One region of the Hydrogenophaga defluvii genome, then DNA from elsewhere that is predicted to be linked to it. Evidence: predicted binding sites of a transcription regulator. Region 1 holds the regulator's gene; each other region holds the start of a gene.

The links. Region 1 encodes sigma-54, which starts transcription at its own class of promoters, with help from an activator protein. Its sites were predicted from a motif close to TGGCANGNAANCTGCTTT; they were not measured.
Region 2: the regulator sigma-54 is predicted to act here: its motif matches at 3,011-3,028, upstream of glnA (type I glutamate--ammonia ligase).
Region 3: the regulator sigma-54 is predicted to act here: its motif matches at 2,438-2,455, upstream of ACFQU0_RS00605 (6-hydroxynicotinate reductase).

The regions. Positions count from the first base shown of each region.
Region 1 is NZ_JBHTBZ010000003.1:78,906-83,613, reverse strand. It holds gene ACFQU0_RS00460 (thiol:disulfide interchange protein DsbA/DsbL) at 1-226, shown strand, start outside; gene lptA (lipopolysaccharide transport periplasmic protein LptA) at 344-985, shown strand; gene lptB (LPS export ABC transporter ATP-binding protein) at 982-1,758, shown strand; gene ACFQU0_RS00445 (RNA polymerase factor sigma-54) at 1,850-3,379, shown strand; gene ACFQU0_RS00440 (THUMP domain-containing class I SAM-dependent RNA methyltransferase) at 3,468-4,708, shown strand, end outside.
Region 2 is NZ_JBHTBZ010000063.1:4,018-8,725, forward strand. It holds gene glnL (nitrogen regulation protein NR(II)) at 1-828, opposite strand, end outside; gene ACFQU0_RS18135 (hypothetical protein) at 836-1,402, opposite strand; gene glnA (type I glutamate--ammonia ligase) at 1,546-2,961, opposite strand; gene ACFQU0_RS18145 (competence/damage-inducible protein A) at 3,130-3,975, opposite strand; gene ACFQU0_RS18150 (EI24 domain-containing protein) at 3,972-4,708, opposite strand, start outside.
Region 3 is NZ_JBHTBZ010000004.1:1,078-5,785, reverse strand. It holds gene ACFQU0_RS00610 (UPF0280 family protein) at 1-660, opposite strand, end outside; gene ACFQU0_RS00605 (6-hydroxynicotinate reductase) at 663-2,276, opposite strand; gene fdxA (ferredoxin FdxA) at 2,494-2,817, shown strand; gene ACFQU0_RS00595 (ferredoxin--NADP reductase) at 2,839-3,612, shown strand; gene ACFQU0_RS00590 (TetR/AcrR family transcriptional regulator) at 3,644-4,324, shown strand; gene ACFQU0_RS00585 (amidohydrolase family protein) at 4,354-4,708, shown strand, end outside.

The DNA.
Region 1 (4,708 bases):
CGCCAAACAGGGTGTGGACCGCGCCAAGTTCCTGGAGGCTTACAACGCCTTCGGCGTGGCCGGCAAAGCCCGCCGTGCCACCCAGTTGCAAGACGCCTACCAGGTGGACGGTGTGCCGTCTTTGGGCATCGCCGGCAAATACTTCACCTCAGGTTCGTTGGCGCAGACGCTGCCGCGCTCGCTGCTGGTGGCCGACCACCTGATCGCACAGTCGCGCAAGGGCTGAGCCACAGGCCCTGGTCCAGGCCCGCCCTCTTCCGGCGGGCTTTTTTGTGCCCGCGCCACGGCTGAGGCCGGAAAGCACCGGCTTACAATGCCATGCAATTTCCATGCCCTACCCAACATGCCGTTCCCGACCCTGACCCACCTCTGCCAGGCCATGCTGCTGACCTTGGCCGCGTGCGCCGGTGTGGCAGCCTGGGCCGAGAAGGCCGACCGCGACAAGCCCATGAACGTGGAGGCCGACGCCTTGCGCCACGAGGACGGCCGCCAAACCAGCGTGTTCACCGGCAACGTGGTGGTGACCAAAGGCAGCATCCTCATCCGGGGCCAACAAATCGAGGTGCGCCAAGGCGCTCAGGGCCAGCAGTTCGGCATCGTGCTGGGCAACGCGCAGCAACAGGCCTTCTTCCGCCAGAAGCGCGATGTGGTCGATGAACACATCGAGGGCGTGGCCGACCGCATCGAATACAACAGCCAGGCCGACACGGTGAAATTCATCGGCCGCGCCGTGCTGCGCCGCTACCGGGGCAGCAACCTGAACGACGAAACGGCTGGCAACACCATCGTCTACGACAACGGGGCCGACGTGTTCACGGTGGACGGTGGCACAGCCACCACGGCCGCCACCCCCAACAACCCCGGCGGGCGCGTTCGCGCCATGCTGACCCCGGTGCCCAAGGCCGACGCCAGCGCCACCGCCCCGGCAAACAGCCCCGCTCCCGTGCTCAAACCCAGCCCCAGCATGGGGCCAGGCAAGCAGTGAGCGCGCACACATCTGCACCGCTGGCGCCCAAACGCCGGCTGGAAGCCAGTGGCCTGCAAAAGGCCTATGGCAGCCGCAAGGTGGTCAAGGACGTGTCGCTGGCGGTGGAAGAAGGCGAAGTGGTGGGCCTGCTGGGCCCCAACGGTGCCGGCAAAACCACCTCGTTCTACATGATCGTGGGCCTGGTGCGGGCCGATGCGGGGCAGATCACGCTCGACGGCCAGGCCGTCGAACGCCTGCCCATCCACCGCCGGGCACGCCTGGGCCTGGGCTACCTGCCGCAGGAAGCCTCGATTTTTCGCAAGCTCAGCGTGGAAGACAACGTGCGTGCCGTGCTGGAGCTGCAGGACGACCCCGCCACCGGCAAGCCCTACACCGCCCAAGCCCTGGACGAACGCCTGACGCAACTGCTGGAAGACCTGCACGTGTCGCACCTGCGCTCGTCGCCGGCTCCCGCCTTGTCGGGCGGCGAACGGCGCCGGGTCGAAATCGCCCGCGCGCTGGCGAGCAACCCGCGCTTCATCCTGCTCGACGAGCCCTTTGCCGGCATCGACCCGATTGCCGTCATCGAGATCCAGCGCATCATCGGTTTTCTCAAGTCGCGTGGCATCGGCGTGCTCATCACCGACCACAACGTGCGCGAAACGCTGGGCATCTGCGACCACGCCTACATCATCAACGAGGGCCGCGTGCTGGCCCGGGGCACGCCTTCGGAGATCGTCGAAAACGCGGATGTGCGAAGGGTGTACCTCGGCGAACACTTCCGCATGTGATGCCCATGAAACCCCCACGCTCCACCGCTTCGCGGGTCGCTGCCCCCCCAGGGGGCTGGCCTGGCTTGGGGCGGCCCTGCGCTGCGGCCGTATGAAGCAAAGCCTTTCGCTTCGTGTTTCCCAGCATCTGTCGCTGACCCCACAACTGCAGCAGTCCATCCGGCTGCTGCAGCTCTCCACGCTGGAGATGGCGCAGGAGGTCGAGCAGATGCTCGACGAGAACCCCTTCCTGGAGCGCAGCGAGGAGGTGGCCGAGCGCGAGGCGTTTGGCGTGGACGCCGAAAACGCACCGGTCAGCACCGGCGATCAGGTGAGCGAATGGAGCGCGGACAGCGGCCCGGCGACCACCAGCAGCGAAAGCGACGACTTCAGCGAAGAGGTGGGCAGCAGCGAGCCCGACTGGGACGGTGATGGCACCGTGTCCTTCACGCCCGACGACGGCGAATGGGGCGGCGAGGCCGCGCCGCGCAACCGCAACAACGCCGACGATGAAACCGCCAGCGCCGCCGAGCTGGCCAGCGAACACATCAGCCTGCAGGCCCACCTGCACCAGCAGGCCCTGGGCCTGCGGCTCAATGAAGAGGAGCGCGCAGCGCTGTACTTCCTGATCGAATCGCTCAACGACGACGGCTACCTGGACGAGCCCATCACCGACCTCGCCGCCGCGCTGGCTGGCGACGACTGGGAGGCCCGTGAAGCCACCGAACAGGTCCTGAACCTGGCGCTGCACTGGCTGCAGAACATGGACCCGGCTGGTGTGGGTGCGCGCGATCTGGCCGAATGCCTGCGGCTGCAAATCGAAGAGCTGCGCAACAGCCCCGCTGCCCAGGCCGCGCTGGCCATGTGCGCGCAGCCGCTGGACCTGCTGGCGCGGCGCGACGCCAAACGCCTGGCCGCCGCCTGCCACCTGGACGAGGCCGTGGTGCGCGAGGGCCTGGCGCTGATCAGCCGGTTGGAGCCCAAGCCGGGCCGGCGCTTCGCCAACGTGGAACGCAACACCGTGGTGCCCGACGTCATCGTCACCAAGGCGGGGCGCGGCTTCAAGGTGCAGCTCAACCCCGACGTGATGCCACGCCTGCGGGTGCACGACATCTACGCCAACGCGCTGCGACAAGGGCGCGGCGACAAGGGCGAAGGCGCGGCCAGCATGCAGCAGCGGCTGCAGGAGGCGCGCTGGTTCATCAAGAACATCCAGCAGCGCTTCGACACCATCCTGCGGGTCTCCAGCGCCATCGTCGAGCGCCAGCGCAACTTCTTCATGCACGGCGAGCTGGCCATGCGACCGTTGGTGCTGCGCGAGATCGCCGATGAGCTGGGCCTGCACGAATCCACCATCAGCCGCGTGACGACCGCCAAGTACATGGCCACCCCTTTTGGCACCTACGAGCTCAAGTACTTCTTCGGCTCCAGCCTGGGGACGGAGACCGGCGGCAACGCGTCGAGCACCGCCGTGCGCGCGCTGATCAAACAGTTTGTGGCGTCTGAAGATGTAGCCAAGCCGCTGTCGGACAACCAGCTGTCGGAAATGCTCAAGGAACAAGGCATTGAGTGCGCACGCCGCACGGTGGCCAAGTACCGCGAGGCCCTTCGCATCGCACCCGCCAATTTGAGAAAACGATGACCCCCACGCTCCACCGCTGCGCGGGTCGCCGCCCCCCGAGGGGGCTGTTCCGCCTTGGGGCGGCCCGGCGGCGGATCGAAAAGCCCACATGAACCAACTCACCCTTTTCCTGCCCTGCGCCGCTGGCGTGGAAGACTTTCTGGCCGCTGAGGTCAAGCGCATCGTGGGCGTGGCCGATGGCGACATGTCACGCTCGCGCGGCGGTGTGTTGCTCAAGGCCAGCTGGCGCGACGCCATGCTGCTCAACCTGCACAGCCGCCTGGCGCAGCGCGTGCTGGTGGAGCTGGCCTACGAGCCCTACCGCAGCGAAGACGACATCTACGAGATCGCCTGCGGTGTGGCCTGGGAAATCTGGATGACGCCCCGGCACACGCTCAAAGTGGAGATCACCGCGCAGCACAGCCCGCTCAAGAGCCTGAACTTTGCCGCCCTGCGGGTGAAGGACGCGGTCTGCGACCGCCTGCGCCACAAGACCGGCGAGCGCCCCAGCATCGACACCACCTGGCCCGACGTGCGGGTGTTTGCCCACCTGACCGAAGGCCAGTGCTCCGTCTACATCGACACCTCGGGCGAGCCGCTGTTCAAACGCGGCTGGCGCGAAGACAAAGGCGACGCGCCGCTGAAAGAAACCCTGGCCGCCGCCATGATCGCGGCGACCGGCTGGGACGGCAGCCAGGGCGCCGCCCTGCCCCTGTACGACCCCTGCTGCGGCAGCGGCACCGTGCTCATCGAGGCCGCGCAGATGGCGCTCAACATCGCGCCTGGTAGCACACGCCGCTTTGCCTTCGAAAAACTGCTGCCCTTCCAGTCCCATGTGTGGCAGGGCATCAAGGCCCAGGCACAGGCGGCACAAAAGCCCTGGCCCGAAGGGCAAAAGCCCTTCATCTTTGGCAGCGACGTGGCCTTCCGCATGGTGGACTTCGCGCAGCGCAACGCGCAGCGCGCCGGCGTGGCTCACGCCATCGAACTGCGCGGTGGCGACGCGCTGCAACGCATGCCACCCAGCGAGCAACCCGGCGTGATGCTGCTCAACCCGCCCTACGGCGAACGCATTGCGGCGGCTGGCGTGGCCGGACAGCGCGCAGAACAGCGGGCCACCGTGCGGGCGCGCGAACACGCGCAGAACGCCGACGGCGGCGAAGTGGACGCCTTCTTCGAACGCCTGGCCAGCCATTGGAAAAAACACTACAGCGGCTGGAGCGCCTGGCTGCTCACGCCCGACCTGAAACTGCCGGGCAAGATGCGATTCAAGGAAAGCCGGCGTGTGCCGCTGTGGAACGGCCCCATCGAATGCCGCCTGTTCCGCTTCGATCTGGTGGCGGGCCGCAA
Region 2 (4,708 bases), on a different contig from region 1:
GGTCTTGAAAACAATCTGTGCGTCACCGGCCGCGATGCGCGTGGCCAAGGCCTGCGCCGCGTTGTGTGCGATGTTGAGCACGGCTTGAATCAGCTGCTCGCGGTCGCCCCGAAACTCGGGAATGGACGTGTCGTAGTCACGCACCACGCGCAGGCCCTTGGGAAACTCAGCCAGGATGAGCGAGCGCACGCGCTCACACACCTCGTGGATGTTGACGTCGCCCACCACATGCGGGCGTCGGTGCGGCGCCAGCAGGCGGTCCACCAGCGATTGCAGGCGATCGGCCTCGTGGATGATGACCTGTGTGTACTCGATCAGGTCCTTGGACTCCAGGTCCATCTGCAGCAACTGGGCCGCGCCACGGATGCCCCCCAGCGGGTTCTTGATCTCGTGCGCCAGGTTGCGGATCAGTTCCTTGTTGGCCTGCGCCTGGTCGATCAGGCGCTCCTCGCGCTCCTGCCGCGCCTGTTGCTCCTGCGGCAGCAGTTCCACCACCACCTCGCCGGCCACGTCGGTCTGCGCCACCACCACGTGCACAGGCAGCACCTCATGTGCCAGTCGTTTGAGGCGGGCGTCATAACGCAAGGCGGCAAACTCGTTGCCACGCGCGCCGGCCAGTGCATTGTTCAACAGATGCGGCTCGGTGAAACAGTCGGGAAAGTGGGTGCCGGTGATGCTGCGCCGGGACATGCCCAGCGCGTCTTCCAACGCCGCGTTGGCAAACAGCACCTGGCCCTGGGCATCCACCACCGCGACCAGGGTGGCCAGCAGGTCCAGCGACTGAAACCGCTGGGCAGGTGACACCTTTCGTTTTTTCAACCCAATCATGGGCTTTTCAGCGCTGGGCCGCCGACGCCGGCCCCAGGCGGGCAAGTTCGCGTTTGATGCCGTCCACATCGCTCTGCGCGCGGGCCACGCCGGCCTTGAGTTCGGCCACTCGGTCCAGGTACATCTGGTGGTTGCGGAACTCAGGTCCGCGTTTCTCCGGTTCGCCGTTGTTGTACTCCTGGCTCAGGCCATTCAGGCGGCTTTCCGCCTTGCGCAGTTCGGCCTCCAAAATGGTGCGCGCGTCAGCATCGCGGGCGCGCTGGGCGGCAGCGTCCACCCGGTCGTTGCCATTGCGCGGGCTACCCGAGCTGGCCGCAGGCGCAGGGGTGCGCGCGGGCGCGCCAGCCGTTGATGAAGGTGCCGGCTTGATTCCCTGGATCACCGTCACGTTGCCACCTTCAATCACGCGGCAGCCACGCGCTTTTGCGTCGCCGGGGTCGTTGGTGTATTCGTTGCCGCAGCGGTAAATGCGGTCCTGCGCCACGGCAGGCACGGCTGCGGCACCCAGCATCAACAGACACACCAGATGGGCTACGGGAACAGAAACAAAGGATTTCATTGCGGCATCGAACATGTCGGCACTCCAGGCAAGAGGCGTGGCCTCCAGATCGGCATGGGCCTGTGATTTCCAGTATCGCCCAAAAGTGCCCCGCTGCCCGGTGCCCAAAAGCAAAAAGGGACGGCCATGGCCGTCCCTTTGCACGTCGTTAACCTGTATTACAGGCTGTAGTACATGTCGTACTCGACGGGCGACACTTCCACGCGCGAACGCGTGACTTCGGTCATTTTCAGCTCGATGTAGGCGTCAATCCAGGCATCGGTGAACACGCCACCCTTGGTCAGGAAGGCACGGTCCTTGTCCAGGTGGGCCAAGGCTTCGTCCAGACTGGCGCACACGGTAGGCACCAGCTTGTCCTCTTCGGGAGGCAGGTGGTACAGATCCTTGGAGGCGGCCTCGCCCGGGTGGATTTTGTTCTCGACACCATCCAGACCCGCCATCAGCAGCGCGGCAAAGCCCAGGTAAGGGTTGCACAGCGGATCGGGGAAGCGGGCTTCCACGCGACGCGCCTTGTCGGAGGCGACGTTGGGGATGCGGATCGACGCCGAGCGGTTCTTGGCCGAATAAGCCAGCTTCACCGGGGCTTCGAAGTGCGGCACCAGGCGCTTGTAGCTGTTGGTGCCGGGGTTGGTGATGGCGTTCAGCGCGCGAGCGTGCTTGATCACGCCGCCGATGTAGTACAGCGCGAACTCGGACAGACCGGCGTAGCCGCTGCCAGCAAACAGGTTCTTGCCGTCCTTCCAGACCGACTGGTGCACGTGCATGCCCGAGCCGTTGTCGCCGTGGTAGGGCTTTGGCATGAAGGTGGCGGTCTTGCCATAGGCGTTGGCCACGTTCTGGATCACGTACTTCTGCAGCAGGGTCCAGTCGGCGCGCTCGACCAGGGTCGAGAACTTGGTGCCGATTTCGCACTGGCCAGCACCGGCCACTTCGTGGTGGTGCACTTCAACGGGAATGCCAACGGCTTCCAGGATTTCGCACATCTCGTTGCGCATGTCCATGGTGCTGTCCACCGGGGGCACCGGGAAATAACCGCCCTTGACGCGCGGACGGTGGCCACGGTTGCCGCCTTCGAGCTTGGCGCCGCTGTTCCAGGGCGCTTCGTACTCTTCGATCTGGTAGAAGCTGTGACCGGGTTCGTTGCTCCAACGCACCTCGTCGAACAGGAAGAACTCGGGTTCCGGACCGAAGAAGGCGGTGTCGCCCAGGCCGGAGGCTTTCAGGTAGGCTTCGGCGCGCTTGGCGATGGAACGCGGGTCGCGTTCGTAGGCTTTGCCGTCGGTGGGCTCGATCACGTCGCACACCAGCACCAGAGTGACTTCTTCGACAAAGGGGTCGATGAAGGCGGTGGCGGCGTCGGGCATCAGCAGCATGTCCGAAGCTTCAATGCCCTTCCAGCCAGCGATGGACGAACCGTCGAAAGCCTGGCCTTGTTCGAACTTGTCTTCTTCGAACTGGGACACGGGAATGGTGATGTGTTGCCACTTGCCACGGGTGTCGGTAAAACGGAAGTCAACGAACTTGACGTCGTTGTCCTTGACCATGCTCATGACGTCGGCGACGCTTTTGGCCATCAGAAACTCTCCTGGTACGGGTTGGGTAAAAAGGGTGACGGAAAACGATAAAGCAGCTTTTGTGCCAGCACGCACCGAGGTGTGGCACAACCGACGCAGTGTTCAGCTCAATATTGTGCACCCGGAATGAATGCACACAACAGGTGCACAAATGGAGCGGATTGACAATCAACGCACCATTTCAGGGCCAATTGGTGCACCAAAAGCCAACAAACCTTGTTTGAGTGCGTCAAAAGCCGGTTGGGTGGCACCCTCTTCACCTTTGACGCCAAGTTCGATGTGGCGCCCATATTCGGGGTGGTCCACGCTGGGCAGGCTGAAAACCTTGACCCCCACGTGCTCGGCCTCGATGCGCTCCATCAGCGGCGTGAGGCTGGCCTCCATCGCACCAAAAACGATCACGGAACGCTCCACCCAGGTTTGGCGGTGGAACCAAGTGTGGCAATGGGTGTCGAGCGCCCAAGCCATCATGGGCCAGGCCATGACCGGGAAGCCGGGCAGGAAAAACACCCGGCCACCACCGGTGCCGGTGCAGTCGAAACCGGGGATTTTGTTGTAGGGGTTGGGCACGATGTCCGCGCCTTCGGGAAACACCCCCATGTTCAGCCGGTGCACGTTGTCGGCACGTTCAGGCTCGTAGGGCAGGTTCTGCTCGGCCGCCACATCGCGCATGCGCTCCAGAATCCGCTCGCGCGCCTGCGGGTGCAGCACCAGGGGCCGCTCCAGCGCAGCCGCCGCACACTGGCGCGTGTGGTCGTCGGGGGTGGCGCCTATGCCGCCACACGAAAACACGATGCCAGGCTGAGCAAACGCATCGCGCAACGCGGCCGTGATCTGCCGCCGGTCGTCGCCGACGTAGCGCGCCCAGCTCAGGGTCAAACCCCGCTCGCCCAGCAGCTCTATCGTTTTGCTCAGGTGTTTGTCCGCCCGTTTGCCCGACAGGATTTCATCGCCCACGATGATGAGGCCAATGTCGGGCACGGGTGACACGTTGTCGGACAGGGGCGAGCTCATGGCGTGGTGGGTGGGTTGGGTCCGGGCAGTGTGGGTGTCGTGCCTGGCAGTGGCTTGGGCAACACGTCTTCCACGTCCTGCAATTGAGATGCCATGGTCGGCGCTGCGTCTGACACCGGTCTGACCGGCGCAGCAGCAGCCCGCGTGCGCTCCAACGCCGCCAACAGGTAATGGGCAAACCACAACGAGGCAAAGGCGAACACCAGGGTGTAGATCCAGATGGCCAGTGGCACCAGCAAGGGCGCGGCCACGATGAACATGGCGCCCGAAGCCCAGATCAGGCTGGGCGCCGCGCCCAGGAAACCGGTCACCACCCCCATCACCAGCAGCGGCGCGCGGTGCGTCTGGATCAGACCGGTGCGCTCCTCTTTGCTGGCGTGGTCGGCCAGTGCGTCAAACGCGAACACGCGGTAGGTGAGCCAACCCCAGATCAGGGGCGGCAACAACAGCACCAAAGGCGGAATCAGCCACAGCGGCATGGTCAACACCATCACCACCAGGGCCAGCAAGGTCGAGCCCAACGACCAGAAAACGCTGGCCAGCAAACTGCCGCCGCGTTTGCGCTCCAGCGCGGCAAAGCGCCGCTGCGCCACCAGCGCCACCATTTGTGGCGTCATGGTCACGGCCACCAACAAGAGCGTGAGAAACACGATGGCCGGCGTGGCCACGACCAACACCAGCAAAGGCGCGAACACGGTGCGAAAAGCACCCGCGCCGACCTGGTCCAGCCAGT
Region 3 (4,708 bases), on a different contig from region 1:
GGCCGGCACACGCGCGATGCCGGGGGCGTCGACATTGACGGCGTTGCCGATCAGGGACGCGGCGGCATCGGCCTCGGCGGCCGTGGCGGCCAACACCGTCACGCTGTCGGCAATGCCGAGCGAGAAGCTGCGCCCGCGCCAACCGCTGGTGGCCACGCCACGCACCGCACTGCCGTGGGCCACTTCAAAGGCGCCGTCCACCTGCAAGCCATGCGCCGCGTCCAGGCGTGCCAGGCGTTCGATCTGGGCGTACAGGCCAATGCGGAACGACGTGCCCGGGGTGAGGTGCAGCGCGATATCGCCACCGTTGTTGACCCACGCACGGGTGATGCCCGGGCGGTCGTAGGCCAGCAGCAGCTCCTGCGCCACCGCGCCCGCCACCGCCACCATGGGCGTGACGAAAGCCGGACGGTGCACCTCGGCCGCTGCCCACATGCGGCGCGCCACCGGGCCCCGCAGCGTGCAAACGCCGTCCACTGGGGTGCGCAGCGTCGGCAGCTCGTCCACCAACTCCTGCAGGAGGCCACGGAAGCGCTCCCAGGCCTGCGCGTGCGCCTGCCGCACCGCTGCGGTATCACCCTCGGCCCCGAGGACGATGTCCATCGGCCCGTGCTGGAAGTGGAGCCGCCCGTCACCGAGCGACCGACATTGCGCCAACATATTCATCCGATCTGCGGTTTCTGGCCCAGGGGCCAGGGGTTGGTGGTGTGGTTGAGCACCCATTGACGGCGCGTGGGTGCGCCGTCGTTGTGCCACGCGCCAGTGCGCAACACGTCCTCCAGGCTGCGCACCTCATCCAAGTGCCCCCCCAGGGCTGCATAGTGATCCAGACGCATGCTGAATTCAATGGGGGCGATGATGGCCGGCGTGGGCACGGTGCCAAAGCTGTTGTCGGGCATGCGCATCACATCCAGCATGACGGTGATGCCACCGCCCGGCCACACATAGGCCGGTGCACCGCCACAGGTCACGTTGACCAGCGCGTCCTTGATGCTGCGGGTGAGCAGCACCGGGTTTTCGGTGGCGCCTGCGCGCAGGCTGCCACCGGCGCCGGCCAGGAACAACACCGTGGTCATGGACGGCTCGCAGTTCTCGCCGATGCGGTCCACAACGGCCTGCACCGCTTCGGGCATGGGCTGCTCGCGCGGCACCAGCTGGTCGTCCAGCACGTACCAGGCGGCGTGCTCGCCGGTGGTCGATGTCATGAGCAGGCGCAGGCCGGGCCAGGCCACATCGGCATCCCAACCTTCGATCACCTCCATCGGGTCCGAGATCGACGTGCCGCCCCAGCCGGTGCCGGGCAAGGCCACCTGGAAGTAGCGGCCGGGCGTGGACTTGCGCCCGCGCATGGCAATGCCAGACGGCCGCATGTCCAGGCAACGGCCGGCCTGGTGTTCGGTTAACACGCCGGTGATGTGGTCGTCCACCACCACCACCTCGTCCACCTTGCCGTACAACTGTTTGGCGAAGATGCCCACCGTGGCCGAGCCACAGCCCACGCGCATGCGCTGCTCTTCCACGCCGTTGACAATGGGCGCCTTGCCGGCCTGGATCACGATCTGAGCACCACCGTCGATGGTCAGCTCCACCGCCTTCTTGTTGCCCAGCGCGGCCATCATGTCCACCGTGACGCGGCCTTCTTTTTTGCTGCCACCGGTGAGGTGGTGCACGCCGCCCAGCGACAACATCTGCGAGCCGTACTCCGCCGTGGTGACGTGCCCCACCACCTCGCCTTTGCAACGCACGTTGGCTTGCTCGGGACCCAGGTAGCGATCGGTGTCTATCTTCACTTTGAAGCTGCAGTAGCTGAAGATGCCTTCGGTGACCACGGTCACCATGTCCACGCCTTGCGCCTTGGAACTGACGATAAAGGGTGCGGGCTTGTAATCAGGGTAGGTGGTGGACGAGCCCACACCGGTCACAAACACCTCGTCGGCCAGCAGCAGGTCGCCATTCCAGTCGGGCACCTCGGACACGTCCTGCGCATCGGGCGCACCGTTTTGCACCACACGCCCGGCGAACTGCACCAGCTTGGCACCACTGTCGTCCAGCGTCTTGCGCAACAGCACCACCGGATCGACACGGATCAGCACGCCATCCTGGTTGGCATAACGGTCGCACGCACCGGTGCGGCCATTCGTGATCTGGCACAAGACCGGACAGGCGTTGCACTCGATCTTGGTCTCGGCCATCCGCTCGCTGCGCGGGCGAGCCCGCTCCAGCACCTGGGGCTCATCCATCCCCGGCAGTCCGTCTGTTCTGGTGTGCTCGGTCATGCTGTTGCTCGCCTCAAAAATGCACGCTCAACTTGAGCGTGATTGAAATTTAATGTAGCATACACTACATGTACATGGAGTAAACCCTACATCAACTAACTAAGATTTTCATGTAGTCTTTGCTTACTGTCCATGGAGTAAACCCTAAACCAGTTTCTCATCATGCAATCTTTATGCCAATATCGGCGGCGCAACGTCCGCCACTTCAGGAGCTCGTATGACCCATGTCGTGACCGATGCCTGTGTGCGCTGCAAGTACACCGACTGTGTGGATGTGTGCCCGGTGGACTGCTTCAAGGAAGGCCCGAACTTCCTGGTGATTGACCCCGATGAATGCATAGACTGTGCGGTCTGTATCCCCGAGTGCCCCGTCAATGCGATCTATGCCGAAGAAGATCTGCCCGCCGATCAGCGGCACTTCATTGCCATCAACGCCGAGCGCGCACCCGGCTGGCCAGTGATCACCAAGCGCAAGCCACCGCTGCCCGACGCAGAAGCGTGGAAAGACCGGACCCACAAATTCGACACCTTAAAAGACTGACCCTTCGCCTTAGGAACCACCATGAGTGCATTCATCGAAGAACGCGTGCTCAGTGTCCAGCACTGGACCGACCGCCTGTTCAGCTTCACCACCACCCGCGACGCCGCCCTGCGCTTCAACAACGGCCACTTCACCATGATTGGCCTGCGCGTCAATGACAAGCCACTGCTGCGCGCCTACAGCATCGCCTCGCCCAACTACGAGGACCACCTGGAGTTCCTCAGCATCAAGGTCGAGGAAGGCCCGCTGACCTCGCGCCTGCAGCACATCCAGGTGGGCGACACCGTCATCGTCGGACGCAAGCCCACCGGCACCCTGGTGGTGGACTACCTGCTGCCGGGCAAACGCCTGTACCTGCTCTCCACCGGCACCGGCCTAGCCCCGTTCATGAGCATCGTGCGCGACCCCGAGACCTACGAGAAGTTCGAGCAGGTCATTCTGGTGCACGGCGTGCGCACGGTGGACGAACTGGCCTACCACGACCTCATCCTCGACCACCTGCCCAGCCACGAGTTTCTCGGCGACCTGATCGCCAGCCAGCTGCTGTACTACCCCACCGTGACGCGCGAGGACTTCCGCAACGTGGGCCGCATCCCCGACCTGATCGAGTCCGGCAAACTGTTTGCCGACCTCGACCTGCCGCCGCTGGACCCAGCCACCGACCGCGCCATGATTTGTGGCAGCCCAGGCATGCTCAAGGACCTCAAGCACCTGCTGGAGGCGCGTGGCTTCAACGAAGGCAACACCTCACGCCCCGGCGACTTCGTGATCGAGCGCGCCTTCGCCGAATCCTGAAAACCGCTTTTCGCCCCTGCCCCCAACGCCCATGAGCACCGCAGCCACGCGCACCACCACCCGCAAACCCGCTGCTCCTGGGCGCAAGCCCGGTGTGCGCGAACTGGCGGCCCAGGAAACACAGGAGAGCATCCTCCGCGCGGCCACCCGCATTTTTGCCAAGCACGGGTTCTCGGGCGGGCGCATTGACCAGATTTCCAAAGCCGCCAAGTCGCACGATCGGATGATCTACTACTACTTTGGCAGCAAAGAGGGGCTGTACATCGCGGTGCTCGAAGACCTGTACCGTCGCTTCAACGACGCCGAGGCAGGCCTCAAGCTCAATGTCGACCAGCCCGAGGAGGCGCTGGTGGCGGTGGTGAGTTTCATCTGGGACTACTACCACCGCAACCCCGATTTCATCACCCTGCTCAACGACGAGAACCTGCACCGGGGCAAGCACATCTCCAAGTCCCTCCGGGCGCGTGAGTACTCCTCGCCCGCCATCCAAATCCTGGAGTCGGTGCTGGCCAGTGGCGTGCAGCAGAAGGTCTTCCGCAGTGGCCTGTCGGCGCGTGACGTCTACCTCATGATCGCCGGCCTGAACTACTTCTACCTCTCCAACCGCTACACGCTGTCCGCCTTCCTGGGCGAAAAGCTGGAACAGCACGATGCGATGGCGCATTGGCAACAGTTCGTCATCGACACGGTGCTGCGCACCGTCAAACCCTGAAACCCCTCAACACCACACCGGAGCGACACATGGCAGAAGCTGCAAGCAGTGAAAAATCGGGCAAGGTCGTCATCAAGAACATCGGCCTGCTGCTCTCGGGCGACATCGACAACCCCATCCTGAGCGCCGACACCATCGTGGTGTTGGACGGCCTCATCGTGGCCGTTGGCAAGGAAAAAGACTGCGACCTCGAAGGCGCGCGCCAGACCATCGACGCCCGCCGCACTTGCGTGGCGCCCGGCCTGATCGACAGCCACGTGCACCCGGTGTTTGGCGACTGGACCCCGCGCCAGAACCAGCTGGGCTGGATCGAATCGACCATGAACGGCGGCGTCACCACCATGATCTCGGCCGGCGAGGTGCACTTGCCAGGCCGCCCCAAGG